DNA from 4 places in the Mesorhizobium sp. B4-1-1 genome. Region 1 is predicted to be linked to each of the others. Evidence: riboswitches for the same ligand, from Rfam matches in the RefSeq annotation. Region 1 holds a riboswitch; each other region holds the start of a gene.
What was found. Region 1 has a riboswitch for cobalamin ahead of FJW10_RS16015 (DUF1636 family protein). Riboswitches for the same ligand answer to the same signal wherever they lie in the genome.

Region 1 (7,665 bases):
GAACCAGTCGGCACCGGGATAGACGCCGGTCAGCGACGGCACCAGCGTCTCTTCGTCGGCCTGGACCTTGAGCCGGATGCGCACATTCTGCTTCGGCGACAACAGGTGATAGACGACGTCGAAGCGCCTGGCGCGCGACGGGTAGTCCGCTCCGCAGACGTCGATGATCGAGATGAATTGGCAGCGCGGATCGTCGCGCAGGAAGGTCGCCACCTCGATGAGATTGCCCGGCTCGACGGGCACGGTCAGCTCGCCATAAGCAAGCACGGCTTCGCCAATGCGGCCGGAGAGCTTCTCGCCGAGATAGGTGGAGAGTTCGTTCAACGCCAGGGTCATCGGCTCACCGCTCGATCGTGCCGGTGCGGCGGATCTTCTTCTGCAGAAGGAGAATGCCGTAGAGCAGCGCTTCCGCGCTCGGCGGACAGCCGGGCACATAGATGTCGACCGGCACGACGCGGTCGCAGCCGCGCACCACCGAATAGGAATAGTGGTAATAGCCGCCGCCATTGGCGCAGGAGCCCATCGATATGACGTAGCGCGGCTCCGGCATCTGGTCGTAGACCTTGCGCAGCGCCGGCGCCATCTTGTTGGTCAGCGTGCCGGCGACGATCATGATGTCGGACTGGCGCGGCGACGCGCGCGGCGCGACGCCGAAACGCTCCGAGTCATAGCGCGGCATCGAGGTGTGGATCATCTCGACCGCGCAGCAGGCGAGACCGAAGGTCATGAACATCAGCGAGCCGCTGCGCGCCCAGGTGATCAGCGCTTCGGTCGAGGTGACAAGGAAACCCTTGTCGGCCAGCTCATTGTTGATTTCGAGGAAGAAGGGATCGTCCTCCCCCACCGGCCTGCCGGTATTGGGGTCGATGATGCCCTTGGGCTTCGGCGCGACGAGGGTGCCTGAACTGTCGTTCAATCCCATTCCAGCGCTCCTTTTTTCCATTCATAGGCAAAGCCGATGGTCAGCACCGCCAGGAACACCATCATTGACCAGAAGCCGAGCATGCCGACCTTGGAGAAGGAGACCGCCCACGGGAACAGGAAGGCGACCTCGAGATCGAAGATGATGAACAGGATCGACACCAGGTAGAAGCGGATGTCGAATTTCATACGGGCGTCGTCAAATGAGTTGAAGCCGCATTCGTAGGCGGAAAGCTTTTCCGGGTCGGGATTGCGGTAGGCCACCAGGAACGGCGCTATGAGCAGCGCAAGGCCGACGACCAGCGCCACGGCGATGAACAGGACGATCGGCAGATATGAACTCAGGAGTGCGCTCATGCGGCGGCTTTCCTTAGGCGGGCAGTTCACTTTGATTACAGCAACGAACTCTAATGCGGAAGCGTGACAGTTTAACCGCTGAACCGTTTTAAGGGGGCCCATGCTGCAACGCGGCGAGGGTTAGCGCAGCGGTTTCGGTGACGCAAGTCAAACCTTGTTCAAATCGCGGCCCTGGACGCCTTATCGGAAGAAACTGGTCCGATCCGCTCCTGTTTGATTTCCTTCGCTTTTTACTCCACTTTTCTCTCCTGACATATCTCCCGCCATTTGCCTGCTAGCATCGTCGGAATCACCGGCTAAAAATGCGGCAAATGATCAGGGCAAGGACGCCTCGATGAAGGACAAGATTTCGCTGGCCATGGCGAGGCGCATTGCGCTCGGAGCGCAGGGATTCAACGACCCTAGGCCCGGCGGCGTTCCGGATCGCCGCCACCTTGCTCGCGTGCTTTCACGAACCGGCCTGTTGCAGATCGATTCCGTCAGCGCCGTGGTGCGTGCTCATTATATGCCGCTCTATTCTCGCCTCGGCCCCTACCCGCTTGCGCTGCTCGACAACGCCGCGGTCAGCCGCAAGCGCGCGGTCTTTGAATATTGGGCGCATGAGGCGTCGTTCCTGCCTGTCGAAACCTACCCTTTGATGCGCTGGCGCATGCTGCGCGCCGAGCAGGGCGACGAGATGTATCTCGGCCTGGCGAAATGGGGCCGGGAGCGCAAGGCGATGATCGACGAGATTTATGCGCAGGTCGCCGAACGCGGACCGATCGCCGCGTCCGACATCGAAGGCCACAAGGGCAATGGCGGCTGGTGGGGCTGGAGCGAGGCCAAGCACGCATTCGAATGGCTGTTCTGGGCCGGACGCATCACCACCGCCTACCGGCGCGGCTTCGAACGCTATTACGACCTGCCCGAGCGCGTTTTGCCGCAGGCTGTGCTCGACCTTCCCGTACCCTCGGTCGAGGACGCGCATCGCGAATTGCTGCGCATCTCGGCCCGCGCCCATGGCATCGCCACCTATGGCGACCTCCGCGACTATTTTCGTCTCGCGCCGGGCGATACGAAAGACCGCATCCAGGAACTGGTCGAAGCGGGCGAACTGCTGCCTGTGACGGTGGAGAGTTGGGACAAGACCGCCTATCTCCACAAGGACGCCCGCTTTCCGCGTCGGATAGAGGCACGCGCCCTGCTCGCCCCGTTCGATCCATTGGTTTTCGAACGCACGCGCACCGAAAAGCTGTTCAATTTCCGCTACCGTATCGAGATATACACGCCGGCCGAAAAGCGCCAATACGGCTACTACGTGCTGCCCTTCCTGCTTGGCGACCGCATCGTCGCCCGCGTCGATCTGAGGGCCGATCGGCCGGCAAGCGTGCTGCGCGTCCATGCCGCCTACGCCGAGACCGGCGCTCCCGCCGAAACGGCGGTCCAACTCTTCGACGAACTGCAGCAAATGCAGGGCTGGCTCGGCCTGGGAGCGATCGAAGTGACGCCGGCCGGCGACCTGGGACCGGCGCTGGCCGACATCGTGATGTCGTAGCCGTGCGTTGACAGGCACCCGGCCGTAAGCCTAAATCCGCCGCAGACGGTCTTCTCCCGGCAAAGGGAGGAGCCAAGAGGGAATGCGGTGCGGGCCAACACCCAAATCCGCGGCTGTCCCCGCAACTGTAAGCGACGAGCCCCGGCCGAAAACCACTGGGATGTTCCCGGGAAGGCGGCATTCAAGGCGACGACTCGCGAGCCAGGAGACCTGCCGTCTGAGACTTTAAGTATCCGAATGCCCGGCGGGTTTTCCGGGCAAGGAGCCTGGTTTTGGATCGCAACGGCAGTTTCCCGGCAAATAGTGCGGATATTTCGTCCGAGCCCGACGCGCTGGCCGGCGTGACCGTCATCGTGTGCTCCTCCTGCCGCGACGAAACCGGCTCGGATGCCCATCCGCGTGCCGGCGCGCTGCTCGCCGAGGACACGCGCCGGGCTGCCTCCGGCGAAAACATCAACATCCGCACCGTTGAATGCCTCGGCAATTGCAAGCGCCGGCTCAGCGCCGCGCTGCTGCGCGACGGCTGCTGGAGCTACGTCTTCGGCGATCTGAATGCCACCAGCGGCACCGACCTCGTTGCCGGCGCGAAACTCTTCGCCACCTCGACCGACGGCCTGATTCCCTGGCGCGGCCGGCCCGATTCTCTCAAGCGCGGCCTCGTTGCCCGCATCCCGCCCCTCGACATGCTGAAGGACCGACCATGAACGCTTCCGTTTCCCGCGTGCCCTGTACCGTCGTCACCGGCTTCCTCGGCGCCGGCAAGACGACGCTGATCCGCAACCTGCTGGAGAACGCCAAGGGCAAGCGGCTGGCGATCATCGTCAACGAGTTCGGCGATGTCGGCATCGACGGCGAGATCCTGAAAGGCTGCGGCGTCGACACCTGCCCGGAGGAAAACATCGTCGAGCTCGCCAATGGCTGCATCTGCTGCACCGTCGCCGACGATTTCGTGCCGGCGCTCGACCAGATCCTGTCGCTCAACCCCAAGGTCGATCACATCCTGATCGAGACCTCCGGCCTCGCTTTGCCGAAGCCGCTCGTCCAGGCTTTCCAGTGGCCGAGCGTGAAGAGCCGCGTGACGGTCGATGGGGTCATTGCCGTGGTCGACGGTCCGGCGCTGGCCGACGGCCGTGTCGCTTCCGACATGAATGCCCTGCAGGCGCAGCGCGCCGCGGACGTGACGCTCGACCATGACGATCCGGTCGAAGAGGTATTCGAGGACCAGATCGCCTGCGCCGACCTGATCATCCTGTCGAAGAGCGACCTGATGGATGCGGCCGGGTCGCAGCGTGCGAACGCCGTCATCGGCAAGCATGTCGCGCGCGCCGTGAAGGTCGTTCCGACCGCGCAGGGCAAGGTCGACCCGTCGGTAATGCTCGGCCTCGGGCTCGCCGTCGAGGACGACATCGAGAACCGCAAGACCCATCACGACGACGAGCTCGACCATGAGCACGACGATTTCGATTCCTTCGTCATCGACATCCCGTCGGTCGCCAATCCCGACGAGTTGGCCGAGCGCGTCGCCCTTGCCGCCGAGCAGGAAAACGTGCTGCGCGTCAAAGGCTTCGTCGAGGTTGGCGGCAAGCCGATGCGGCTTTTGCTCCAGGCCGTCGGCCCGCGCGTCAACCACTATTACGACCGCGCCTGGACGGCCGAGGACGACCGCCGCTCGCGGCTCGTCGTCATCGGCCTCAAGGGACTGAACCGCCCGGCGATCGAGCGTATCCTCGCCGGCTGAGGCCAACACCAAAAAACGATGCACATCCTCGCCACCACATCCGCTTCGCTCGACGATCTCGCCGAGCCGATCGACCTCAGGCAGACGCCTGCGGATGTCGTGGCCCTGTCCTTCACCGACAGCGATCTCGCCGGTCTGGCCACCGCCTGGAAGGCCGATGCGGAGCGGCTACCCTCGATGCGGCTGGCGGCCCTTCGCGACCTTCGCCATCCGATGTCGGTGGATCTGTGGATCGACAGCGTCGCCCGTCACGCCAAGGTCGTCCTGGTGCGCATCCTCGGCGGCTTTGAGTGGTGGCGTTACGGCTGCGACCAGCTCGCCGCGGTCGCGCGCGACCGCGGCATCAAGCTGGCGCTGCTGCCCGGCGAAAGCCATGACGAGGACCAGCGGCTGATCGAAGCCTCGACCCTGCCGCGCGCCGAGATCGACGCCCTGCTCGGCTATTTCCGCGAGGGCGGCCCGGCCAATATGAGCGCGCTGGTGCAAAGGCTGGCGCGACTTGCCGGGTCGGATGCGGCCGTGGCCGAACCGGTCAAAGTGCCGAAGGCGGGGTACTATCGGCCGGGGCTGGGAGTCGTGGAGAAGCCTGAGATCATCGATGTCGGCGATCCGTCGCCCCCCTCTCTGTCCGGCCGGACAGAGAGGGGGGCGACGGAACTCGGCGCTGGCAACCTCGTCGTCCCCATCCTCTTCTACCGTTCCATGCTGCTTGCCGCAGACATCGCGCCGATCGACGCGTTGGCCGAGGCGTTACATTCGCAAGGCATGGTCCCTGTGCCGATCTTCGTTTCCAGCCTCAAGGATCCGGCGTCTCTCGCCTTCGTCGAAAACGCGATCGCCTCGCTGAATCCCGCCGCCATCGTCACCGCCACCGCCTTCGCCTCCGGCGCGGAACCCGGCGCCGAAACCCTGTTCGACCGTGCCGGTGTGCCGGTGTTCCAGGTCATCGTCGCCACGACAAGACGCGAGGTCTGGGAGAAGAACCAGCGCGGCCTGGCGCCTGCCGATCTCGCCATGCATGTCGTGCTGCCCGAGCTCGACGGCCGTATCCTTGCCGGCGCGATCTCGTTCAAGGGCGAGGTCGAAACCGACCCGGCGCTCGCCTTCCGCGCCTTCGCCAACCAGCCCGAAGCGGACCGTGTCGCGCAGGTTGCCAAGCGGATCGCGGCGTTTATCCGCCTGCAACGCACGGAGCGGGTCGAGCGCAAGCTGGCCATCCTGATCCCGGATTATCCGAGCGCGCCCGGGCGGACCGGCTATGCCGTCGGGCTTGATGTGCCGTCAAGCGTGCTCGCCATGCTGCATGACCTGAAGGAACAGGGCTACGTGGTTGAGGGGATTCCGCAATCACCACGGGAGTTGCTGGATGTGTTGGAGGTTGGTGGGTTTGGCCTTGCCCTGCAGGACTACCTCGACCTTTCGGACGAACTCCCGGGGGTAGCGCGTGATGCAGTAGAGGCGGCATGGGGCAAGGCAGAACGGATAGATTGGCGCCAGGCGCCGGCCTCGGCAACCTTCCCCTTCCGCGCCGCAACCTTCGGCAATGTCACCGTGGCACTGGCCCCCGACCGCGGCCGCTCGGCCGACCGCCGCGCCGACTATCACGACCCGACGCTCCCCCCGCGCCACGAGTTGATCGCCTTCGGCCTCTGGCTGCAAAAATCGCTCGGCGCGGATGCCATCATCCATGTCGGCGCGCATGGCACGCTGGAATGGCTGCCAGGCAAGACCGTCGCGCTCTCCGGAACCTGCTTCCCCGAGATCGTCACTGGATCGTTGCCGGTCATCTATCCCTTCATCGTTTCCAATCCCGGCGAGGCCGCTCAGGCCAAGCGCCGCATCTCGGCCGTCACCCTTGGCCATCTGCCGCCGCCGCTGACCGGCGCAGGCCTCGACGAGGTCCAACAGAAGCTGGAGCGCTTGGTCGATGAATATGCCCAGGCCGACGGCCTCGACCGCCGTCGCCGCGACCGTCTGGCTAGGCTGATCGTCGAGACGGCGCAAAAGACCGGCCTGGCCTCTGAAGCCGGCGTTGCCGGCACAGACGCTCCGGACGAAGCGCTGCGCCGCATCGACGCCTGGCTCTGCGACCTCAAGGATTTCGCCGTCAAGGATGGGCTGCATGTCTATGGCCGCGCGCCGGAGGACGAGGCCGATCCACTACGCCGGCAAAGCGCCGAAGCCGAGAAGTCTGCGCTGCTCGCCGCGCTCGATGGCCGCCACATCAAGGCAGGCCCCGCCGGCGCGCCGGCGCGCGGCCGCTCCGATGTCCTGCCCACCGGCCGCAATCTCTTCACCTCCGATCCGCGCACCATGCCGACGCCGACTGCCTATGATCTCGGCCAGGTGGCGGCGGAAGAAGTGGTGCGCAGCTATATGCAAAGCCACGGCGACTGGCCGCGCTCGCTGGTCATCGATCTTTGGGGTTCCGCCTCGTTGCGCACGGGCGGCGAGGAGATCGCGCAGGGCCTGGCGCTGATGGGCTGCCGGCCGCAATGGGATGCCGCCACGGGCCGCGTCACCGGCATCGAGGTGCTGCCCCCGGCGGCGCTCGGCCGCCCGCGCGTCGACGTCACCTGGCGCATCTCCGGCCTGTTCCGCGACATGTTTCCGACCCAGATCGCGCTGATCGACGCCGCCGCCAACGCCGTCGCCAGCCGCGACGAGGACGATACCGAGAACCCGCTCGCCGCGGCGACACGCGTTCAGGGCAAGATCGGCCCCCGCATTTTCGGCACTTCGCCCGGCACCTATGGCGCCGGCATCGAGGACCTGCTGTCGCGCGGCGAATGGGGCGCGCGCGAAGAGATCGGCCGCGCCTATCTCGACGCGACATCGCACGCCTATGGCGGCGCCGACGGCGAAGCGATCTCCGCGCCCGGCGCCTTCGAGGGTCGGATCGCGGAAGCCGATCTCCTCGTCCACACCGGCGACGATCCCGGCCGCGACATCCTCGAGGGCTCGGCCGACGTCGCCTTCATCGGTGGCTTTTCGGCCGCCCTTGCCACGCTTGGCCGGAATGCCGACGTCATCGTGCTCGACACGACCGATCCGAAGAAGCCGAAACCGCGCTCGGTCGGCGAAGCTGTGTCCCGCGTGGTCCGCGCCCGCGCCG
Region 2 (7,665 bases), on a different contig from region 1:
GGTCTGACCTATTCATTGACTCAGTCAACTAAATAATTGATCCTGTCCAAGACAGGAGGAAATCCCCATGACGATCCACGACCGCCCCGGCAAGGAGCGCATCGACACGGTCCGGTCCTTCAACCGATTCTACACCCGCCAGATCGGCCTGCTCGACGAGGGCCTGTTGAGGAGCCCGTTCTCGCTGACCGAGGCGCGGGTGCTCTATGAGCTTGCGCATCGCGACGGGCTCGTCGCCAGCGACCTGATCCGCGAGCTTGGCCTCGACCCCGGCTATGTCAGCCGTCTTCTCAAGAAATTCGAGGAGCGCGGCCTGGTCGAGCGCGAAGCCACCGAGGCGGATGCGCGCCGCGCCTCGATCGCGCTGACGCCCGCGGGCAGGCAGGCCTTCGCGCCGCTCAACCAGGATTCGCACGACCAGGTGCGGGCGCTGCTCGATCGCTTGGCGCCTGTCGACCAGGAGCGGCTGGTCAAGGCCATGCGCACCGTACAGGAGCTGCTCGGCGACAAACCCGAACCGACGGAAGCCTACATCCTGCGGCCGCTGCAGGTCGGCGACATCGGTTGGATCACGCGCCGCCAGGGCATGCTCTACACGCAGGAGTATGGTTGGGACGGGACCTTCGAGGCGCTGGTCGCCGAGATCCTTGGCGAATTCGTCAAGAAGTTCGATCCGAAGTGGGAGCGTGCCTGGATCGCCGAGCGCGCGGGCGAGGTTGTCGGTTCCGTCTTCGTCGTGCGCAAGTCGCCGGAGGTGGCGAAGCTCAGGCTGCTCTATGTCGAGCCATCGGCGCGCGGCCTTGGCATCGGTGCGCGCCTGGTCGACGAAAGCATCGCCTTCGCGCGCGCCAAGGGCTACAAGACGCTGACCTTATGGACCAATGACATACTGGGCGCGGCCCGCCGCATCTATCAAGCAGTGGGTTTCAAGCTGGTCGACGAGGAACGCCACCATTCGTTCGGCAAGGACCTTGTCGGGCAGACGTGGGATCTGGAACTTTAGCTCTTTGCCTTCTCCCACAAGGTGAGGGGAAGGCGCTCACCCCTTCACCGGCAACCAGATCTCCAACCCGCCATTGCCGGTGCGCGCGTCGAATTCGGGTCCATAGCGCTCGAATTCCGGCGCGTCGGCGATTTCGTGGCCGGATGGCGGCAGCCAGCTGTTCCAGATCGTGTTGATGGTCCGGCGGATGGCCGAGATGTGCTCGCGATGCGAGAACACCGCGTATTTCCGCGCCGGCACACGCACGCGATAGAAATCCTTCGGCAGATCGGAGAAATCCGTCACCTCGACCCCGACGACATAGTCGAAATTGCCGGCATCGTCGCCATTCGTGCACACGCCGTAGAAGACGCCAGGCACTTCGCCTGGAACGTTGCCGATATAGGGTGCGAAGCGCTGCCATTGCATTGGAATGCCGGCGCTGGTCTCGCAGCTGTAGCGCTCGCCGAGACCGGCGATGAGGAAGGGGCGGCTGGTCTCGAAGCGCGGCGGCTCGAGAGTGGTGAGAAGCGAACTGTCCATCAGAATGGGCTCCACGAGGTCGAGGTTTTGGGTCGAGCCTTGCGCGCGCACCAATTCCGGCGTGGTGCCGAACGCCTCGCGAAAGGCCCGCGTGAAAGCCTCATGCGAGCCGTAGCCGGCATCGAGCGCGACCGAAAGAATATCGGGCGCGCCGCCGGCCAGCTTGCGCGCCGCTTCGCTCAAGCGGCGCGCTCGCATATAACCCATGACCGATCGTCCCGTGGCGGCGCCGAAGGCGCGCGTCACATGGAAGCGCGACACGCCGCTGCTTGCCGCTATTTCGTCGAGGCTGATCGCGTCCGGCAGATGGCTTTCGACAAACCACAGCGCTTTCTCGGTCGGGTTCATGTTTCCTCGCATCTGGCGGGGCGACACTAGTCCCCGCACCGGCGGCCAGTTTGATCGAAATTGCGCTTCGAGCGAAGTCGAATGACGTTGACAAGCCAAGGCAGCGTATTCTATTTGGTAATGTTATTACATATCAAAACGAAGCAAGCGACTTGCGGCACCGACACGAGGATCCCGCCATGTCTTTCGCGCCATGGGCGGACAGAAGCCGTTGCGACTCGCACGCGGACAACCTACGATGGCTGCGTCATGGTCCCCGAGCCGCAAGGCGAGGGGTGAAAAGGGAACACGGTGAGATCCGGTCTGGATTGAACCCGTGGCTGCCCCCGCAACTGTGAGCGGCGAGTTCCATCCGAAACGCCACTGGCCGGCAAGGCTGGGAAGGCGGATGGCGCAACGACCCGCGAGCCAGGAGACCTGCCATCGACATGAGTTGACCGGACGGGGTGTGCCGGGAGGAGACGCGGGCGCCGGTCTTGTCGGCCGGCTCGTCCAGCATCCTTCCGTCGCCATTTTGGAAAGTGACGGAAATGTTGGACGCCTCGAGAACAATTCCAGGAAAAGTGTGTAGCGGTTTTCCGTCTGGAATTGCGTCAAAACAAAGAGATAGAGCGGTTCGCCGTTTCCGTGAAACGGTGAAACGCTCGAGCCATCGCATCATCGTCTGTTCTCTGTGTCGCGATACCGTGACCGGGCTGAGGTCCGGCGAGGGTTTGTGCGCCGACCTGCGTTCCAGGCTTTCCTTGCAACCGGCGCCTTCTTTTGCCGTCGAGACCATCGACTGCATGGCGGGTTGCGCGCGGCCGCTCACCGTGGCCTTCAAGGCGCAAGGCAAAGCCACCTATCTCTTCGGTTCCATCGACAGGGGCACCGACGCCGGCGCGCTGGTGGAATTTGCCAGGCTCTATGCCTCGCTGCCCGACGGCTGGTGCAATTCCGGCCAGCGCCCGGCAAGGCTCGCCGGCAAGATACTGGCGCGCATCCCCGCCGCGGGTAAGGCCAGGGAGCAAGTCCGGTGAGCGCGCCCCTGCTTGAAGCCCGCGATCTGGGCGCCACGGCAAACGGCCGGACGCTGGTCGAGGATGTCAGCCTGTCGCTGGCGGCGGGTGAGCGCCTCGCCATCATCGGCCCGAACGGCGCCGGCAAGACGACTCTGCTGCGCATGTTGTGCGGGGCGTTGTCGCCGAGCCACGGCGAGGTTCGCCTGGCCGGGCGCCGGCTGGATAGGATCACCGCCGCCGAGCGGGCGCTCAGCATCGCCGTCGTCGGCCAGACGGACCAGCCGGATCCACGGCTGGCGCTCATCGACTATGTCGAGCTTGGCCGCGTCCCGCATGCCGGCCTGAGGCGCCGGCACGACGACCGCGACATCGTCGTCGAAGCACTGCGCCGGACCGGGCTCTTGCCACTGCTCGCGCGCAGCATCGGCTCGCTCTCCGGCGGCGAGCGCCAGCGCGCGCAGCTCGCCCGTGCCATCGCGCAAGAGCCGAAGATCCTGTTCCTCGACGAGCCGACCAACCACCTTGATCCGCGCGCCCGCGCAGAACTGCTCGAACTGGTGGCCGAATTCAGCATGACCGTGGTCGCCGTGCTGCACGATCTCGCCTTGGTGGCGCCCTTCGCCACCAACGTCGCGGTGATGAGCAACGCCCGGCTGCACGCGCTGGCGCCGCCCCGCGAGGCGCTGGCGCAGCCGCATATCCGCGAGGTTTTCGGCATCGACGTGCTGCGCCTGCGGCACCCGACCGAGGACCGCGAGCTCACCGTCTTCGAACTGCCCACGCGCGCTTCCTCGTCATCCTGAGCCTGCCCAACCCAAACAAGGAGCACCACCCCGTGAAACGCCTCGCTTTGTCGTTTGCCTTCTCGCTTCTCGCCTCGGCCGCCTTCGCCTTCCCGGTCACCGTCGACAGCTGCGGCAAGCCGCTCACCTTCGATGCACCGCCAGAACGCGCCGTCATCCAGGACCTCAACATGGCCGAGATGGCCTTCGCGCTGAAGCTGCAGCCGTCGATCGTCGGGCTTACCGGCATCACCGGCTGGTACAAGGTCGGCCCCGAGTTCAAGGCGGAGCAGGGCTCCATCCCGGAGCTGGCGCCAAAATATCCGACGCTGGAAAACCTCGTTGCCGTGCAGCCGGATTTCTTCTTCGCCGGCTGGTACTACGGCATGAAACCGGGCGGCGAGGTCACGCCCGACACGCTCGCCCCGCACGGCATCAAGACGCTGGTGCTGACCGAAAGCTGCGTCCATCTCGACAAGAACCGGCCCGCCGCCTCGATGGACTTGCTCTATGGCGACGTCGAGAAGCTCGGCAAGATCTTCGGCAAGGAGACGGAGGCCGAAAAGCTGGTCGCCGGCTGGAAGGCCGAGCTTGCCGATATCACCGCCAAGGTCGGCGACCGCAAGGGCACGCGCGTGTTCCTCTACGATTCCGGCGAGGACAAGCCCTTCACCGCCGGCAAGTTCGCCATTCCCAACGCCATGATCGCAGCCGCCGGCGGCGAAAACATCATGGCCGACATGGAGACGAGCTGGGGCAACACCGACTGGGAGACGGTCGCCTCGCGCAATCCGCAGTTCCTTATCCTGCTCGATTACCAGGATGGCGGCGGCTACAGGAAGCTGCTCGATTTCCTTAAAGTCCATCCGGCCATGAAGGAGACCGACGCTGTCAGGAACGAGCGCTTCGTCGCTCTGCGCTACGCCGAGCTGACGCCCGGACCCGCCAATATCGAGGCGATCGGCAAGATCGCCAGGGCCATGCATCCGGAAGCGTTTTAGGTCTGGGGTTCTGAAGGGGTGGGGATGGCTTCATTGACGGATCGTGTGCCTGTGAATCGACCGCTTTGGAGATTGGCCAAAACACTCGCGACTTCGTCATCCACGGGCGGAGCAAGGAGCGAAGCGAGGCGGCGCAGACCCAAGGATCCATTCCGTGACGCCGAGGCGTTGCCGCTGCTCAGAATTCCGCACCGTGGCACTTCTCGTGCCAGGTCACGGCATCTACGCGACGGAGCTTCGCGCCTGCTTCGCCCCGGAATGATGGGTGGACGGCCCCTTGCGGCATCGACGAAGTCGCGGATGCCTCGGCTAATCCCGAACGCCGGTATCGCGGCGGCAGGTCCCACGCCGTGAATCTGCGCCGCCGATCGTTCGCTTTGGCCATGATGCTTGGCGCGACGCTGCTGGTCGCGCTCGGGCTGCTTTCGATCGCCTATGGCTCGACGCTGATACCTCTGCGCCAGGTCGTTGGCGCACTGGCGCATGCGGCCGGACTGGGCAGCCAGAGCCCATCCGGCCCGGTCGGCAGCATCGTCGTCGACCTGAGGCTGCCGCGCACGTTGCTGGCGATCGCCGTCGGCGCCGGCCTTGGCGTGGTCGGCGCGCTGCTACAGACGGTCACTCGCAACGACCTCGCCGATCCGTTCCTGTTTGGCCTCTCCTCGGGCGCGGCGGCGGGCGCGGTCTCCGTCATCACCGTATTCGGCGACACGTTCGGCGTCTGGACGCTGCCGCTTGCCGCCTTCACCGGCGGCGTGCTGGCGGCGGCGATTGTGCTTCTGCTGGTGTCGCGGGTGAAGGGGCAGGGGCCCGAGCGGCTGATCCTGGCCGGCCTCGCCGTCTCATTTCTATTCACTGCCTTGACCAACTATCTCGTGTTCGCCGGCGACCAGCGCGCCGCCCACTCGGTGTTGTTCTGGACCATGGGCGGGCTCGGTCTTGCCCGCTGGGACAATATCGGCCTGGCGGCGCTTGGCGCTGGCATCATCCTCGCCTATGGCCTGTGGAACCACCGCCGCTTCGATGCTTTCCTCGCCGGCGAAAGCGCCGCCGAGAGCCTTGGCGTGTCGGTGGCGAGGATGCGCCGCGCGACATTCCTCGTCGCCGCCCTGGCGACCGCCATTCTCGTTGCCGTGGCCGGCGTCATCGGCTTCGTCGGCCTGATGATCCCGCATCTCAGCCGGCCGCTCTCCGGCCCCTTGCATCGCAATCTGGTCATCGCCTGCGCGCTGTTCGGCGCCATCCTGCTGTTGGCGAGCGATCTGCTGGCCCGCACGCTTTTGCCACCGCAGGAACTGCCGATCGGCATCATCACCAGCTCGCTCGGCGCGTTCTTCGTCGTCATCTTGCTGATGCGTAACCGGCTCTGACCGGTTATTAAACCGTCCAGAAATGGTGCACGATGTGGAATAAGATCGGCGCAGCGAAGACCAAGCTGTCGGTGCGGTCGAGCATGCCGCCATGACCTTCGATCAGGTGGCCCCAATCCTTGACGCCCTGGTCGCGCTTGATCGCCGAGGCGACGAGTCCGCCGAGAAATCCCATCGTGCAGGCGACGAAGGCATCGGAGCTATCTTCACCGGACGCTAACCATCGACGCATCGGATCCCTGATATCTCGATTTGCCGGCTTCTTGCACAAAGCATCCACTTGAATAGTAAGCACGCTTATTATATGTATCGCTCATGGTTTCAGATGGTATCGACAGATTGGGGTTTTTGATCCACGACGTGCAGCGCCTGATGCGCAAGCGTTTCGAGGTGCGTGCCAGTGGGTTGGGCCTTTCCTCGGCGCAATGGCGGCTGATGGTGCGCGTTGCCAAGGAAGAAGGCATCACCCAGGCGCGGCTGGCCGAGCTGCTCGAAATCGAGCCGATCAGCGTCTCGCGCCTCGTCGACCGCATGGAGGAGGGCGGCTGGATCGAGCGCCGCCAGGACGCCACCGACCGGCGCGTGCGCATGATCTTCCCGACCGACAAGGCGAGCGCCGCTTACGCCGATGTCAAAAGCCTTGCCGGCGAGGTCTATGAGGAGTCGTTGACCGGTGTTTCGCCCGAAGAGCGGCGCATCCTGATCCGGGTGTTGGACACCATCGTGCGGAACCTGACGGACGGCGAGGCATCGTCCCTCGAAAAGATAAAGAGCAGGGAAGGGGCAGCGGCATGAGCGCGGTAGCCAAGCGGGAAGACGACAACGTCACGAAGCTGAGTGCGCCGGCGCAGCCGGTCGCTGAGGCGCCCGCACAGCCGGCGGCCACTCCTGTCGCGGTGGCGCCTGCGCCGCAGCCGGCCCCGGTCGCGCCGACGAAGAAGCGCCGCCCCGGTCGCTTCCTGTTGATGGTCGCGCTGCCGCTGGCCCTGCTCGCCGGCGGCGCGTATGTCTGGGTGACGGGTGGGCGCTATCAGGAAACCGAGAACGCCAATCTGCAGCAGGCCAGGATTTCGGTCGCCTCCGACACGGCCGGTCGTATCGTCCAGGTCGGCATTGCCGACAACCAGATGGTCAAGCAGGGCGACCTTCTCTTCGTCATCGATCCCGAGCCTTACAGGATCGCGCTGGCCCAGGCCGATGCGGCGGTCGCCGCCGCGCGCCTCAACGTCGAGCAGCTGCGCGCCGCCTACAGCCAGGCGACGGCGCAGGAAAAATCCGCCTCCAGCGAAGTCGACTATGCGCAGTCGCAATATGGCCGCGCCGCCGATCTCGCGCAGAAGGGCATTAACGCCAAGTCCTCGCTCGACCAGGCCCGCAACGACCTCGACAAGGCCAAGCAGCAGCTGGCCGTCGCGGAGCAGGGCATCGTCAGCGCCAAGGCGGCGCTCGGCGGCAATCCGGACATCGAGACCGACAAGCATCCGACCGTGATGGCGGCCTTGGCCACGCGCGACAAGGCCGCCTACGATCTGGCGCAGACGACGGTGAAGGCGCCGGCCGACGGCGTCATCTACCAGGCCGCGTCCTTCAAGGTCGGCCAGTATGTCTCCGTCGGCACGCCGCTGTTCGCGCTGGTCG
Region 3 (7,665 bases), on a different contig from region 1:
CCATCCGTTCGCTGCCGCACAGCTGCGACGACGCCTGGGGCGGCGACATCATCGCGGCGGCCTGCGTGCATCTGGCCGCCACGGTCGAGCCGCGCCGCATGGAAGGCGCCTGGATCGCGCAGGAATACATCAAAGGCCATTTCGACGCGAAGCACCCGATCGTCATCAAGCAAGGCCACATCGCCGTACCGCAACGGCCGGGGCTGGGCGTGAAACCGGAGCCCGGCATGTTCGGCAAGCCGGTCGCCATCTACGGGCCCTGAGCGGACGCGCCTGGAACAGCGCCGGTCGATCACCTTCGCGATGCCACGGATCGTTCCGCCCTGTCCTGCGTTCTCGTGACACGCAAGGAGGAACGGCAATGGACGACGATCGGACCGAGAAGATCAGGCAGCGTGCCTATGAGATATTTCAACGCGAGGGCGGTATCCTCGGCAATCACGAACGGCACTGGCAACAGGCCGAGTTGGAGATCGACCGCGAGGCGGCCCTGCCGCTGACAGCGGACGATGCTCTGCCCGAAACGCGCGAGATCGACAGCGCCGATGTGCTCACGGTGGAGGCGCTTGCCATGCGCACCGGCATTTCCGGCGATGAGGCGCAGGAACTGCTCGACCGGCTGGGCAACGACCGCGCGGCGATCGAGCAGGCGGCGCGGAGTCTGAAAGCGAAGGGGCGGAGTTGATCCATATTAAATCGAGCGCGAGTTGAGGTGGGAAGCACGGCCTGCAACAGGTAAGCGAGCAGCGCCACCCAAACGGCTGTCCTGCTCATTCGCAAATCCCTGCTGGTCCGGCAGTGGACGCGCTCGCGGCGGCTGCGTTCCCGATATGCCAGGTTGCACGTCGCCTTGGGCAGGATCAAATCAGGAATTGCTGAGCGGCGAGCCCGCGTATCAGTCTTTCGGCGCGTTGCTGTAGAGCGCCACGCCGATGCGGTCGTTGCGCCGCCACCGCACCCAAGCGCGATAGGCCGTATCGTCGGCCGGGACCTCGAGCAGGAAGCGGTCTGGGATCTCCACATCGGCGCCGATGCGCAATTCCGCACCTTGCTCGTGCTGATTTCTGACCGAGCAGCCGATCCTAACGCCGGCGGCGATGATCGTGGCTTCCTTGAGCACGAATTCGCGCGCATGAAGACGGCGCTCGGTCTCGGGAAAATTGGCCATATCCGACGGGCTCCTCAGGCAAGGCTCTCCTCGCAACCGGGCAGCACCATAGCAGCGAGGCGTTTCCGTTCCGTTAGCAATCACTGAAACGCGGAACGGCAGCTTCATAGGCCGACCGCGTTCATCGGGATCTTTCACGCCCAGAGGGTTCAACCAGAGACGATGACACCGCTCGCATGCAGCACCCAGCGGCGGCCGTCGCCGCGGAACTCGGTGAGCGACAGCGGCTCGATGTCGATCTTCCAGACCGAGGAAAGCGGCGCGCCCAGAACATGCACCATGGCCGCGCGGATCGGCAGGGCGTGCGTGAGCCCGATGGTATGACCGCTCTCGGAAGCGAGGCGCTCCATCAGCGCGGCGCCGCGCCGGGCGACGGCGGCAAGCGATTCGCCGCCATGGGGCGCCGCGTCCGCATCGGCGAACCAAGCCGCCATGCCTTCCGGATCCTCTGCCTGCACCTCCTCGAAGCCTTTGCCGGCCCAGCGCCCGAAGTCCTGCTCACCAAGCAGCGGCTCGACCGTCGCCTCGAGGCCGAGCGCCTCGGCCGTCTGCCGCGCGGCAAGCGCCGGACTCGTCCAGACGCGGTCGGCGCGGCGCAGCGAAACGGCCAGCGCAGCGGCGCGGTCGATGGCTTGCGGCTCCAGCCCCTCGTCACTCGGAAAGCGCCTCTTGCGCATGGACCGCGTCGCGCCGTTTGCGATCATCGTAAGGCGGGCGAGCATCCCAAAACTCCCTGGTCCAGTGAAATTTCGGCCGCGCGAAGCCGTGTTGGCCATTACATGTCGTTGACAGGCGAACGAAGTGCTGACAAGTGTTTTAGCGCTATACGGGATTGGAAGCCGGTGCGAGTCCGGCACGGTCGCGCCACTGTGATCGGCACCAGCCGAAAGTCAGGCCTTATTCCGCAGCATTGTTCGATCAACGGGACGCAGTATCCCACGGGAGGTCAATATGTCCGACACCACCTTCGCCCCCAGCTACGGTCCGGTTGCGATTCCGGTTCGCGAGCTTCTGCCCTGGGCCATCTTCGCCGGCCTGCTGTTGATGCTGGCGATCTATTTCGTCGGGGCGGAAGAAGGCGCGACGTCGCTGATCCGCGGCACCTATGTGCACGAATTCGTGCATGACGGCCGCCACCTGCTCGGCTTCCCCTGCCACTAAGACGGGGTCAGCATCGCTGAACTCGCTTCGATTCTGGTCTAACGCGATTCCGGACGGAAAACCGGCACGCAGTTTTCCTGGAATTGCTGGGTTGGTTTAACGCTATTCCGGACGGGAAAACCGCTACGCACTTTCCCTGGAATTGCTTAGAGGGTTAACGACATGGTCGGAAAACTTTTGCTGCGCGGCATGCTTGTCGGGCTGGTTGCGGGGATTCTGGCATTCGCCTTCGCCCGCGTCTATGGCGAGCCGCAGGTCGACAAGGCGATCGCCTTCGAGGAACAGCAGGCCCAGGCGGCCGGCGAGGCGCCGCAGCCCGACATGGTCAGCCGGGTCACGCAGGCCGGCATCGGTCTCGCGACCGGCGTGCTGGTCTATGGCGCCGCCCTCGGCGGGCTGTTCTCGCTGGTCTTCGCCTATGCCTATGGCCGGCTGGGTTCGCTTGGGCCCCGTGGCACTTCGGCGCTCATAGCGCTGCTCGGCTTCCTGGCGGTGATCGTGGTGCCCAGCCTCAAATACCCGGCCAACCCGCCCGCGGTCGGCAATGCCGAGACCATCGGCTACCGCACGGAATTGTTCTTCATCATGATCGTGGTCTCGATCGCGGCGATGGTGGCGGCGGTCGGCCTAGCGCAGCGGCTGTGGACCCGGCTCGGCGCCTGGAACGCCTCGATCGTGGCTGGGCTGGCCTTCCTCGTGGTCTTCGCGCTGGTGAAGGCAGCCCTGCCCGACATCAACGAAGTACCGGAGAACTTCTCGGCGACGGTGCTGTGGCAGTTCCGCGTCGCCTCGCTCGGCATCCAGCTTGTGCTATGGACCGTCGTCGGGCTCGGCTTCGGCGCGGTTGCCGAGCGCGTGGTCGCGGCGCGCGACCAGCGCAGCCCTGCCCGCCGCTTCGCCTGAAATCCGATGCGTCGGCCGCCACGGTTCCTTGCCCTGGCGGCCATTTTCTTTTTGGCAACCGCCCTTTCGATCATGACGGCGGTAGCACCCGCCGAAGCGCATAGCGGATCCTTCGCCCCGCCTCCTCCCGGCATCCAGATCCCGAGCCTGACCCACGGCCAGATGGCCGTGATCGCGCGCTACCGCGGCGAGATCCTCGAGCTCGCCCAGCGCCAGACCGCGACCGACCCGACCTTCCGGCGGCTCTACAATCACGGCAATCTGCAATTCACCTATTGCCTCTGGGGCCTGATGCCGGGCAGCCTCGGCGACGAGGAGAGCCCCTTCAACGAATGCAGCCACGCCTACCTCGCCACCGCCAAGGCGCTGCTCACTTATATGGCGACGATGCCCTCAGCCGAACGCAACGCGAAAGCACTAATCTCCGATATCGACGCCGACATGGTGCGCAGCGGCGCGTCGTGGATCCTGTGCCAGTATAGCGGCGAGGCCTTCAGCACCGGCGCCGTCGTCGAGCCCAGATGGCGCGACATGGTCTTCCACCTGCCGAGCCTCTGCGTGCTGCTTGCCACGATGGCGGCGCTCGTCGTCGCCGCATGGTCCATCTTCGGCACGCCGCGCGCCCGCGCGGCCTAGCCGAGCGCTGCGCGCCGGCGTAAGCATCGGCAATTGTCCGGTTCCCGGATTCGCAGCCGCCAGCCATGTTCGCCCCCGAAGCCTTCGCCGTCACCGCCGCCTTGTGCAGCGCGCTGAGCTCCATGTTCCTGAGCGAGCTCAAGGGCCGCGTTCCCCTGCTCCAGCTTGCCCGCTGGCAGATGCTCGCGACCTTCGTGATGACCGGCTCGGTGTCGTTGGCGATCGGCGGCTGGCACACGATCGGACCAAGGGAGTTCTGGCTGCTTGCCGGATCGGGCTTCGCCGGCATCAGCATTGCCAGCACGACCTATTTCGCCACCATCTATTCGGTCGGCCCGCGTATCACGGCGTTGCTCTTCTCGCTTACCTCGCCTTTCGCCCTGGCGCTCGGCTATCTCGTGCTCGGCGAAACCATCAGCCGCTGGCAGGCGCTGGGCGTGGCGCTGGCGCTTGCCGGCATCGTGCTTGCCATCGGCATGCCGCGGCGGTTCCTCATGCGCGGCGACCTGGCGCCGGCGATGCCGGTCCTCACCCCTTCCACCGTGCCGGTCAGCACCGCGCCCGGCCCGCCGCTCACCGGGCGCCTGGGACCAGGCATCGTGCTCGGCGTCACGACCGCATTCGGCCAGGCGATCGGCACCCTTTTGGCGCGGCCGGCCATGGCCGCCGGCGTCGAGCCGTTCAGCGCCATGGCGCTGCGCTCGGGCCTAGCCGTGATCCTGTTCATCGCGCTCGCCGCGACGCCGTTCGGCAGGGGCAAGCGGGAGGCCGTCCGGTTCGGCACGGTCGGGCTCGCCGTGCTTTCCGCCTTCGTCGGCACCTCGCTCGGCATGTCCTGCCTGATGGCCGCGCTGCGCACCGGCAATGCCGGCATCATCTCGACGCTGTCCTCGATGACGCCGGTCATCATCCTGCCGATGTTGTGGCTGCGCAGCGGTCAGCGGCCGACCGCGGCCGCCTGGACCGGCGCGCTGCTGGCCATCGTCGGCACGGCTCTGATCAGCGTTAGGTAGATCAAACCGGCCGCCGCGAGCCCGCTGCCGTGGCGGCGACAGCAGTCGACATGCGGAACCTAGTGCGCCGCCGACCGGGCATAACGGCCGGGTGGCTGGCCGACATGACGGCTGAAGGCGGTGCTGAACGTGCTCGCCGAGCCATAACCGACTCGCGCGGCGACCTCGGCGATGTCCGCCTGCTCGCGGCGCAACAGGTCCTTCGCCAACGCCATGCGCCAGGCGAGCAGATATTCCATCGGCGGCACGCCGACGCCGCGCACGAAACGGTCGAAGAAGGCGGATCGCGAGAGCGCCGCCTCCTTCGCCAGTTCGACAATCGTCCACGGCCGCGCCGGATCGGCGTGCATCCGGCGGATCGCCTCGGCAAGCCGCGCGTCGCCCAAGCCGCGCAGCAGGCCGGCCGGCGCGTCGGGCGCCTGCGTCTGCCGCAGGGATTCTACCAGCAGGATTTCCACCAGCCGGGCAAGCACCAGGTCGCGCCCCGCATGCCGGCCAGAGGCCTCCTCGATAAGCAATTTGACCAAGGTCGACAGCCGATCGACGCCGCGGACATGCACCTGACCGGGCAGCAGCGAAACGAGCAGGCCGGAATCCTCGCCATCGAACAGGAAATAGCCGCCAAGCATGCGCAGATCCGGGGGGCCGTCCTGCTTGCCGTGACGCAGCTCTTTCGTTGCCGCCGCGGCAAGGTTGGGATCGATCAGCGTCGGAATGACCGGCTCGAAGCCCGTCATGGTGAAGCCAGGCGTGGTCGGCAAAAGGACGAAATCGCCTGCTTCCAGCGTCAAAGGCGGCTGGCCGTCCACCGCCAGCCGACAAGCTCCCTCGATGACCATGGCGAAGCTTGGATGGCCGAAATCCGCGTAGCGGACGCCCCAGCGCCCGGCACCGCTGATGCCCTTGGTGAATACGGCGCGCGGCCTGAGCAGGCCTATGACTTCGGATAGTGGATCGACCATATCCGGACTTTTGCAAACAAAATGTGGACTGTCAATTGTAGATAGTCCTGAATTTTGGCGATAAACCTTGCCGCAGTGAACACCAAGCAACAAGGACCAATCCCATGAAAACCGTCCTGATCACCGGCGCTTCCTCGGGCTACGGCCTGGAAACGGCGCGCCATTTCCTCTCGAATGGCTGGAACGTCGTTGCCACCATGCGCAGCCCCCGCGATGACGTGCTGCCGCATTCGCCGTCACTGCGCGTGCTTGCGCTCGACGTGACGGATGACAACAGCATCGCGGCGGCGGTCGAGGCGGCCGGGTCGATCGACGCGCTGATCAACAACGCGGGCATCGGCGTCGCCGGCGCTTTCGAGGCAACGCCGATGACGCATATCCGCAAGGTCTTCGAGACCAACACGTTCGGCGTCATGGCGATGACCCAGGCGGTGATCCCGCAGATGCGCGAGCGGCGCTCCGGCGTCATCGTCAACGTAACGTCGAGCGCCGCGCTTGCCCCCTTCCCGCTGGCGGCGCCCTATACCGCGAGCAAGCAGGCAATCGAAGGCTTCACGGGCTCGCTAGCGCTGGAACTCGCGCCCTTCAACGTGCTCGCCAAGCTGGTCGAACCCGGCTACGGCCCGACGACAAGGTTCTCCGCCAACACCGGCGTCAATGTCCAGGATCTCATCCCGGAGGCCTATGCCGAGTTCGCCAAGGCAATCTTCGGCAATCTCGCCAATCCGGCGATGACCGGGGCGCTGACCACCAGGGAAGCCGATGTCGCCGAAAGCGTGTGGCGGGCCGTCAACGACACGACCGGCACGCTGCGCTTTCCCGCCGGCGCCGATGCGGTCGCCCTGGCGCTGTCGGCCTGAGGGCAGCGGGCAAACGCCGGGGGTCAACGCCGGCCTCTGCAGGCGGCCGGCGGCAACCAAATGCTTGTTTTGCCGTTTATTTCAGCGGCTGCCGACACACAGCGTGGCGCCAGCCGGCTCCGTCGGCGAGATACCGCCGAGGGCGGAAAGGAGGCCGCGATGACACGGCCGGCAGTGGAGATAGGCGACAGGGTGGCTGTCATCGCCACGGTGGTCGAACGCACCGAGGACCGCGTGATGCTGAGGCTCGACGGCGACAGCCATAAATATTCGACGGTCGAGCCCAATGCCAAGGCTGGCGACAAGCTCAGACTCGAGGGCGAAGTCGTGCATGTCGACGAGGATCTCGGACGCACGACCGTGCAGGTTCTGGGGCGCGTGACCGTCGACACCAGGTCGATCGAGATGGTGACGCGACGTTGCGACCTGGACCATATCGGCTCGAACGTGCCGGGCCACCCTCGCCCACGCACCCCGCCGCGACCGCATGGGTGAGCCGGGGCTGAGCCCTGTCGTGGGACGATGGCCGTCTAATGGCGCTTGAAATACTGCACTTCGCGTTCGTGCCTTTCCGCCGCTTCGCGCGACTTGAAGGTACCTAGATTGCGGCGCTTGCCGGTTCTCGGATCGGTTTTACGCGAGTAGAGCCTGTATTCGCCGGATTTCAGCTTGCGGATCATGGCGATCTCCTTGTGGACCAGGAATCTAACCCGCTGGAGCCGTCGCGGTTCCAGGCAGGCCATCCAGCCCGCTCGCGGCCCGGCCGAAAAAAAAGCGCCGCTGTCGGTGAACCATTTCACGGACGTAAACGACCCAATGTCGGAATCCACACCGCAGCGACACGATTAAGTCGGATTATTTGCATTCAAATGACTTTGGCGACGTTATGCGGATGTCGCCGAAGTGCCGGATCTGAGGAGGGTGAGATGGTTACGGCGAAGCTTCACGGCGTTGAACTCGTC
Region 4 (7,665 bases), on a different contig from region 1:
TGCCAATTTCGAGCAGCGAGCCGCGCTCCGGCATGTCGACGCCGACGCCGTTGCCGCGCGGATAGCGGAAGGCGATCGGGCCCTCATCATAGGCAGCCGCGGTGCGCACCATATGGCGCAGTTCCGCCTCGTCCGCGGCGGCCATGACGACGAAGACCGGCAACGTAGCCAGGAAGGTGGTGTCGAAAGCGCCGCAATGGGTGGCGCCGTCGGCGCCGACGAAACCGGCGCGGTCGATGGGAAAGCGCACCGGCAATTTCTGGATCGCAACGTCGTGGACGACCTGGTCGTAGGCACGCTGCAGGAAGGTGGAATAGATGGCGGCGAAGGGCTTGTAGCCTTCGGTGGCCAGCCCGGCGGCGAAGGTCACCGCATGCTGCTCGGCGATGCCGACATCGAAAGTCCGCTTCGGGAACACCTCGCCGAACAGATCGAGGCCGGTGCCGCTCGGCATGGCGGCGGTGATGGCGACGATACGGTCGTCCTCACGCGCTTCCTGGATCAGGCTTTCCGCGAACACCTTGGTGTAGGCAGGCGCATTGGCCGGCGCCTTGGCCTGCGCGCCGGTGACGACGTCGAACTTGTTGACGCCGTGATATTTGTCGGCCGCGGCCTCCGCCGGCGCGTAGCCCTTGCCCTTCTGGGTCACGACATGGATCAGCACCGGGCCTTTGCCGTTGTCGCGCACGTTCTTCAACACCGGGATCAGATGTTCGAGATTGTGCCCGTCGATGGGGCCGATGTGATAGAAGCCGAGCTCCTCGAACAGGGTGCCGCCGGTGACGTAGCCGCGCGCATGCTCGACCGCCCGGGTGATGGCGCGGTCGGCGCGCTTGCCGAGATAGGATGTCAGCTTCTTGCCGAAATCGCGCAGGCCGAGATAAGCCTTGCCGGAGGCGAGCCTGGCCAGATAGGCGCTCATGGCGCCGGTCGGCGGCGCGATCGACATGTCGTTGTCGTTGAGGATGACGATCAGCCGGGCGTCGAGCGCCCCGGCATTGTTCAGGGCCTCGAAGGCCATGCCGGCCGACATCGAGCCGTCGCCGATGACGGAAATCACATTGTTGCGGCCGCCCGACAGGTCGCGCGCCATGGCCATGCCGAGGCCTGCCGAGATCGAGGTCGACGAATGCGCGGCGCCGAACGGGTCGTATTCGCTCTCGGCGCGCCGGGTGAAACCGGAGAGGCCGCTCTCCTGGCGCAGCGTGCGGATGCGCTCGCGGCGGCCGGTCAGTATCTTGTGCGGATAGGCCTGGTGGCCGACGTCCCAGATCAGCCGGTCGTTCGGGGTGTCGAAGACATAATGCAGGGCAACCGTCAGCTCGACGACGCCGAGGCCGGCGCCGAGGTGGCCGCCGGTCTGCGAGACGGCGTCGATAAGCTCGGCGCGCAGTTCCGCGGCAAATTGCGGCAGCGCGCCCTCATCGAGCGTCCGCAAATCCGCCGGAATGCGGACTTTGTCGAGCAGCGGCGTGTCTGGCTTCACTCGGGCGCGTCCTGCGTCAATCGATCGACACGGCGCTATCAGCAGATTGCGCCATAATCATGCGCGGAATAGGCCGCCGGCGGACGAATGTAAATGCGCGCCAGTGACGCGCAAGCGGACCCTAATTCTCCGGCAGCGGGATGAACTCTTCTTCATCGCCGGGAACGATATCGAAGCGGCCTGTCTTCCATTCCTGCTTGGCCTGCTCGATGCGTTCCTTCGAGGACGACACGAAATTCCACCAGATATAGCGCTTGGAGCCGAGCGAAGCCCCGCCGAACAGCATGAAATGCGCGCCGCGCTCGGAGGAAACGATGATCTCCTCGCCCGGCTTGAACACCAGGAGCCGCTCGGCCGGGAAAATATCGCCGGCGATCGAGACGTCGCCTTCCAGCGTGTAGATGGCGCGCTCCTCGGCATCGGCCGGGATCTTCACGCTCGCGCCCGCCGCCAGCCTGAGATCGGCGTAAAGCGTGTCCGAGGCGGTCGCCACGGGCGAGCGCAGTCCTGAGAACGCGCCAATGACGACGCGGCCGCTGACACCCTCGGCATCGATCTGCGGCAAGCGGGCCACCGACGTGTTAGCGAACACCGGGGCAATCTCCTCCTTGCCGTCGGGCAGCGCCAGCCAGGTCTGCAGGCCAGAGACCGACATCGGCGCGCCGCGCAGTTCCTCCGGCGTGCGCTCGGAATGAACGATGCCGCGCCCGGCTGTCATCAAATTCACGTCGCCCGGCGCGATCACCATTTCGGTGCCGAGCGAATCCCGATGCCTGATCTTGCCGTCGAACAGATAGGTGACGGTGGAAAGCCCGATATGCGGATGCGGGCGCACGTCGAGCGCATGGCCGGCGCGCAGGATCGCCGGCCCCATGCGGTCGAAGAAGATGAACGGCCCGACCAGACGGCGCTTCGCCGTCGGCAGGGCGCGGCGCACCTCGAAGCCGCCAATGTCCTTGGCGTTGGGGACGACCATCAACTCGATCTGGTCGCAGGCGAAGGCATCGCCCGGTTCAGGATCGTTTCCCGGAAAGAAGCTCATGTCGGATCCTCAGGCGAAACGCAGCGCCGACCTGGCCTTCGCCTTGGCAGCTTCTTCCTCGCGATTGCGCGGTTCCTGGTTGGTTTCGAGCGAATCGATCAATTCGCGCGCGATAGCTGTGATCGCCTCGACCGCATGGTGGAAGGCATGCTCGTTGCGCTTGGAGGGCTTGGTCGAGCCGCTCAGCTTGCGCACGAATTGCAGCGCTGCGTCATGCACTTCGTCATTGGTCGCCGGTGGCTCGAAATTGGCCAGGGTCTTGATGTTGCGGCACATAGCTTGAACTCCTTACCTGCTTTGTCTGCCTCACCGTCGTCCAAATTACTCTGCGTCCAACGGCTCCGTTCCTACCGGCTTGCCGTCGCGCGACAGTCTGATCTTCTCGACCTTGTCCTCGGCCGCTTTCAGCAGCCGGTCGCAATGCGCCTTCAGCGCTTCGCCGCGCTCATAGATCTTGATCGACTGGTCGAGCGGGACGTCGCCACGCTCAAGATCATCGACGATCTTCTCCAGCGCGTCGAGCGCCTGTTCGAAGCTCATCGCCTTGACGTCCTCATTGTCTTCCAATGCCATACCCTATCCCTTCATCAGCCGCCCGACATGGGCGGCGACTGAAAATGCCAGTCCCTGCAGATCGTAGCCGCCTTCAAGCAGGCTGACGAGCCTGTTGGAGCTGTGGCGGCCGGCGCGTTCCATCAATTGCCCGGTTGCCCAGTCGAAATCGTCCTCGGTCAGATTGATCTCGGCCAGCGGATCGCGGTGGTGCGCGTCGAAGCCGGCTGAAATGATGATCAGGTCCGGCGCAAAGGCATCGATGGACGGCAGCACACGCGACAGGAAGGCGTCGCGGAACAGGTCGCTGCCGGTCTGCGGCGCGAGCGGCGCGTTGATGATGTTGCCGGCGCCGGTTTCGCTTTTCGCTCCGGTGCCGGGATAAAGCGGCATCTGGTGCGTCGAGCAATAGAGCACCGACGGGTCGTCCCAGAAAATGTCCTGCGTGCCGTTGCCGTGGTGGACGTCCCAGTCGACGATGGCGACGCGCTCGGCCTGATGCTTCTTCTGCGCGTAGCGGGCGGCGATCGCGGCCGTGTTGAACAGGCAGAAGCCCATCGCGGTGGTCTTTTCGGCGTGGTGACCCGGCGGACGGGCGGCGACGAAGACGTTTGCCGCGCGGCCCTCGAAGACGTCGTCCACCGCCGCGTTGGCGCCGCCGATCGCCGTCACCACGGCCTGCCAGCTTTTCGGGCTGGCGCTGGTATCGGCGTCGATCGACACGATCCCGTTCTCAGGGATCGCCGCGCGCACGCGCTCGACGAAATCCTCGGGATGCGCATAGAGGATCGTTTTCTCATCGCCTTCCGGCGCCTTGACGCGGTCGAGCGCCGAAAAAGCGTCGTCGTCGAGCACGCGTTCGATGGCGCGCAGGCGGTCGGGCCGCTCGGGGTGGCCGGGCGGCGTGAGGTGTTCCAGGAAGATCGGATGCGTGTAGAGACGGGTGGCCATGGCGCCTAATCTAGGCACCCGCGGCGCGGATGACCATGTTTGGAAAGCCGAATGGCTGGGGAAAATTGCGCCAGCCCGTGTCGCTGGCGCCATTGGCGCGGCTTAGGCTACGCTGTAAAGTCTCCTCGCTGCCTGGTGCCCGCGACGCGGGAGAATCGGGAACACGGTTGAACTCCGTGGCGTGCCCAACGCTGTGAGGGGGACCGCGCCGGCAAAGCCACTGTCGATGACGGGAAGGCGCCGGATGCGGGAGGATCCCGAGCCAGAAGACCGGCCCGGCAGACATGGTTTTCCGCTTGGTCAGGCGGGAAATTGCTTGTCGCAAGGGGAAAAGCGATGACGGCAGCAGCGATCGCCGCGAGCGGCGACGACTTTGACCAATTGGCGCGCGACGCGGTCTATCGGGCGATGTTCACCAGGCGTGACGTGCGCAGCCATTTTGTCCCCGACGATCTCGACGACAGCGTGTTGGCGCGGCTGATCACCGCCGCGCATCATGCGCCGTCGGTCGGCTACATGCAGCCGTGGAACTTCATCGTCATCCGCGATGCAGGCAGGCGTCGGCAGGTGCGCGACCTGTTCCTCGCCGCGCGCGAGCAGGAGCTGCCGGCGATCGAGGCGGAACGGCAGGCGCTGTACCGAAAGCTGAAGCTCGAGGGCATCTGCGAAAGCGCGCTCAATCTGTGCATCACCTGCGACCGGCAGCGGTCGAAGGATTCGCCGCTCGGGCGCTGGCACAATCCGGAGATGGACCTCTACAGCACCGTCTGCGCGGTGCAGAATTTCTGGCTGGCGGCGCGGGCCGAGGGTGTCGGCGTCGGCTGGGTCAGCATCATCGAGACGGAAGCGCTGAAGCAGCTCTTGTCGATCCCGGAACATGTGACGCCGATCGCCTATCTCTGCGTCGGCCGCGTCTCTGCCTTCGCGCCGAAGCCTGACCTCGAGGCGCATGGCTGGGGAAAGCGCCTATCGCTGCCGGAGCTTGTGATGAGCGAGACTTTTCGCGGCGCCGGCGAGGCGCCGCTCAAATCGGCGATCGCAAGGCTAATGCATGTCGCGCAAAAGTGACCTCGGTTTGCGACAACGACATGCATCAAGCAACGACCTAAAGCGCGTCGCGTGAATCCGTTTCGACGCGACGCGCTTTAGGCCGTCCTTCGAAATCCTGATCAGGCGGCCCGGGGCGTATCCCAGCGCGAGCCGCCGCCGAAGGAGCCCAGCGCCTTGTCGCGCAGTTCCCTGAACTTGGACGAGGCCTCGGCCAGCCGGGGGTCCCATTCGGGATTGGGCACCTGGCCCTCGATGGCTGCGAAATAGACCTGCATCAGCGAGGCAATGGCGAAGGGCTCGATGAAGGCCGCCTTGAAGGCCCAGGCAAAGACGATGGCCAGCACGAAAGCCCAGCCGGCAAGCTGGCCCGGCATGACCCAGAGGATCGCGGCCGCGGGCGCCAGCATCAAAAGGAAGATGACGAAGGACACGCCCCACATGATCGCCGCCAGCCAGACGGCGTTCTTGACCATGTGCTTGCCGTTCTGGGCGTAGAGGACGACGCCTTGCCTGGCCGTCTCGAAAGGCGTGCTCGATTTGATGCGGATGTTGTAGCCGAGGATGATCTCGTCGACATAGGTCAGCGAGATACGGATGATGGTGTTGATGAAGCCGACCAGGCCGCTCAGACCCGGGATCGGCAGGAAGGCGGCTATGCCGCCGATCAGGCCGGTGATGGCGCGGATGGCGCCCTTGACCAGCTGGTCGACGACGAAAAGGATGTTGGCCTCGGCGAAACGCTGGGTGACCACTTCCTTGGCATAGGCGATCTGGTTCTGGCCGTCAGGGACATCGTGGCCGTCGATCAGATGCACCATGACGGCGATATGGCCCGCCTTCAGCACATAGAGGATGTATTCGCGGATCCAGTAGACAGCGATCGAGACGACCCCGAAGCCGACCACGCCGCCCCAGAGCGCGAAGGACATCGGGCCGTCCGGATCGGTCGAGATGTGACCGGCGCCGTAGCCGACGCTGGCGCCCGTGCCGGTCGCCATGATGTAGGCTACCGTGATGCCGAAATAGACGATCATGCGAAAGACGATGAACAGCCACGTCCGTATCATGATGGACACCGACCTGCCGATGCTGAAGTCCCACATGCCCCGAACCCCACACCTTCAGAGAATGGCCGGGGAGGATGCGCTCGCCCTATTGATTGTCAATCGCGGCAGGGTTGCACCGATCCGAAACCGGTGCACAACCCTATGCTTGGTTACCCAAGCGTGCCGTCAAACCCTCTTGCGCAAGCCTTCGAGCAGTTGCTTGAACGCCGCGATCACCTTCTTCGACGTCGCTTCGGGATCGTTCGAATTGGCGATGCGCTGCGCGGCCTGGCTGCTGGCGCCATTGATCAGCCGTGAGGTCGTCTCAGGATCAAGCTCTGGAACGACCACCCCCTCGTCCTGCAGCTTCGTCAGATGATCGGTCATCGAGGCGGTGCAAGCGCTGGCATTCGGCCACTGCGCCGGGTCGCCGAGCACCGCCGGGCCGTCGCGGAACATGATGCGCTGGATTTCCGGCTCCAGCGCCATCTCGATATAGGTGGTGCATTCATCGACGAAATGCTGCCAACGGGTCGGCGCCTTCGAAGCCACCTCGTTCACCCGCACGGCCATTTCGCCGTCGATCTCGGCGATCACCGCCTGCAGCAGCCCCTTCTTGTCGCCGAAATGATGGTAGAGCGCGCCGCGCGTCAGGCCGGCCGACGCGGTGAAATCGTCCATCGAGGCTTCGGCATAGCCGATCGTGCCGAAGGCGTGGCGGGCGGCCGCGATCAGCTTGGCGCGCGTTTCGGCGATCATCTCCTTGCGCGGTCTGTGCATGGCTCTGGCCCTACTCACATACGCCTCGTATGCCAATTGACATACGAGGCGTATGAACTATCTCACATTCATACGCAGCGTATGTAGTTTTAGTATGCACCCTTGTCGAGGAGCAGGATCATGCGAAACCCCTATACGGACATCTTTCGGGCTCCCGGCACGAAAGGCTTTGCCGCAGCCGCCTTCATCGCGCGGCTGCCGATCGCCATGGCGCCGATCGGCATCGTGGCGATGCTGTCGCAGACGCATGGCGAATACTGGCTGGCCGGGGCGGTCTCCGCGACCTACGCCCTTGTGAATGCTGTTTTGTCACCGCAGATCTCGCGATGGGTGGATCAGCTTGGCCAAAGCGCGATTGCCCTGCCGACCACGCTCGTCTCGGTGCTTGCCTTCACGACATTGATCGTGGCGGCCAACCAGCACTGGCCGGCCTGGACCCTGTTCGGGTCGGCGCTGCTTGCCGCCGCCATGCCCAACATTCCGGCGCTGGTCAGGGCGCGCTGGACCGAGATCTTCCGCGATCGTCCCGGGTTGAGCACCGCCTTCGCGTTCGAATCGGCCGCGGATGAACTGGTCTATGTCGCCGGCGCCTCGCTGTCGGTGGGCTTGAGCGCGGCGCTGTTCCCCGAAGCGGGCATGGTGGTCAGCACATTGCTGCTCGCGCTCGGTTCGGCGGCATTCCTGCTCCAGCGTTCGTCCGAACCGCCCATCCGCCCGGCGGAACATGGCGCGACCGGTTCGGCGATCCGCCTGCGGCC

Region 2: linked by a shared signal. The riboswitch ahead of FJW10_RS19535 (DUF1636 family protein) and the one ahead of FJW10_RS16015 (DUF1636 family protein) in region 1 are both predicted to bind cobalamin.
Region 3: linked by a shared signal. The riboswitch ahead of FJW10_RS13425 (CbtB domain-containing protein) and the one ahead of FJW10_RS16015 (DUF1636 family protein) in region 1 are both predicted to bind cobalamin.
Region 4: linked by a shared signal. The riboswitch ahead of bluB (5,6-dimethylbenzimidazole synthase) and the one ahead of FJW10_RS16015 (DUF1636 family protein) in region 1 are both predicted to bind cobalamin.

What each region holds. Positions count from the first base shown of each region.
Region 1 covers NZ_VFTH01000010.1:85,155-92,819, reverse strand. The annotation lists gene FJW10_RS16035 (NADH-quinone oxidoreductase subunit C) at 1-336, opposite strand, end outside; gene FJW10_RS16030 (NADH-quinone oxidoreductase subunit B) at 341-922, opposite strand; gene FJW10_RS16025 (NADH-quinone oxidoreductase subunit A) at 913-1,278, opposite strand; gene FJW10_RS16020 (winged helix-turn-helix domain-containing protein) at 1,613-2,812, shown strand; cobalamin riboswitch at 2,842-3,045, shown strand; gene FJW10_RS16015 (DUF1636 family protein) at 3,085-3,516, shown strand; gene cobW (cobalamin biosynthesis protein CobW) at 3,513-4,550, shown strand; gene cobN (cobaltochelatase subunit CobN) at 4,569-7,665, shown strand, end outside.
Region 2 covers NZ_VFTH01000014.1:35,438-43,102, reverse strand. The annotation lists gene FJW10_RS19545 (bifunctional helix-turn-helix transcriptional regulator/GNAT family N-acetyltransferase) at 68-1,003, shown strand; gene FJW10_RS19540 (AraC family transcriptional regulator) at 1,040-1,873, opposite strand; cobalamin riboswitch at 2,107-2,313, shown strand; gene FJW10_RS19535 (DUF1636 family protein) at 2,509-2,892, shown strand; gene FJW10_RS19530 (ABC transporter ATP-binding protein) at 2,889-3,677, shown strand; gene FJW10_RS19525 (ABC transporter substrate-binding protein) at 3,710-4,657, shown strand; gene FJW10_RS19520 (iron ABC transporter permease) at 5,041-6,027, shown strand; partial or broken gene FJW10_RS19515 (phosphatidate cytidylyltransferase) at 6,035-6,211, opposite strand; gene FJW10_RS19510 (MarR family transcriptional regulator) at 6,343-6,822, shown strand; gene FJW10_RS19505 (HlyD family secretion protein) at 6,819-7,665, shown strand, end outside.
Region 3 covers NZ_VFTH01000008.1:59,861-67,525, reverse strand. The annotation lists gene FJW10_RS13445 (mandelate racemase/muconate lactonizing enzyme family protein) at 1-263, shown strand, start outside; gene FJW10_RS13440 (DUF2934 domain-containing protein) at 362-685, shown strand; gene FJW10_RS13435 (PilZ domain-containing protein) at 896-1,276, opposite strand; gene FJW10_RS13430 (histidine phosphatase family protein) at 1,318-1,890, opposite strand; adenosylcobalamin (AdoCbl) riboswitch at 1,976-2,119, shown strand; gene FJW10_RS13425 (CbtB domain-containing protein) at 2,120-2,329, shown strand; gene FJW10_RS13420 (CbtA family protein) at 2,492-3,232, shown strand; gene FJW10_RS13415 (hypothetical protein) at 3,284-3,868, shown strand; gene FJW10_RS13410 (DMT family transporter) at 3,934-4,881, shown strand; gene FJW10_RS13405 (AraC family transcriptional regulator) at 4,941-5,843, opposite strand; gene FJW10_RS13400 (SDR family oxidoreductase) at 5,948-6,703, shown strand; gene FJW10_RS13395 (hypothetical protein) at 6,863-7,198, shown strand; gene FJW10_RS13390 (hypothetical protein) at 7,234-7,383, opposite strand; gene FJW10_RS13385 (hypothetical protein) at 7,630-7,665, shown strand, end outside.
Region 4 covers NZ_VFTH01000003.1:93,826-101,490, forward strand. The annotation lists gene dxs (1-deoxy-D-xylulose-5-phosphate synthase) at 1-1,486, opposite strand, end outside; gene FJW10_RS05205 (pirin family protein) at 1,608-2,528, opposite strand; gene FJW10_RS05210 (DUF2277 domain-containing protein) at 2,538-2,804, opposite strand; gene FJW10_RS05215 (exodeoxyribonuclease VII small subunit) at 2,850-3,101, opposite strand; gene FJW10_RS05220 (histone deacetylase family protein) at 3,105-4,031, opposite strand; cobalamin riboswitch at 4,148-4,325, shown strand; gene bluB (5,6-dimethylbenzimidazole synthase) at 4,368-5,099, shown strand; gene FJW10_RS05230 (hypothetical protein) at 5,201-6,184, opposite strand; gene FJW10_RS05235 (TetR/AcrR family transcriptional regulator) at 6,314-6,907, opposite strand; gene FJW10_RS05240 (MFS transporter) at 7,028-7,665, shown strand, end outside.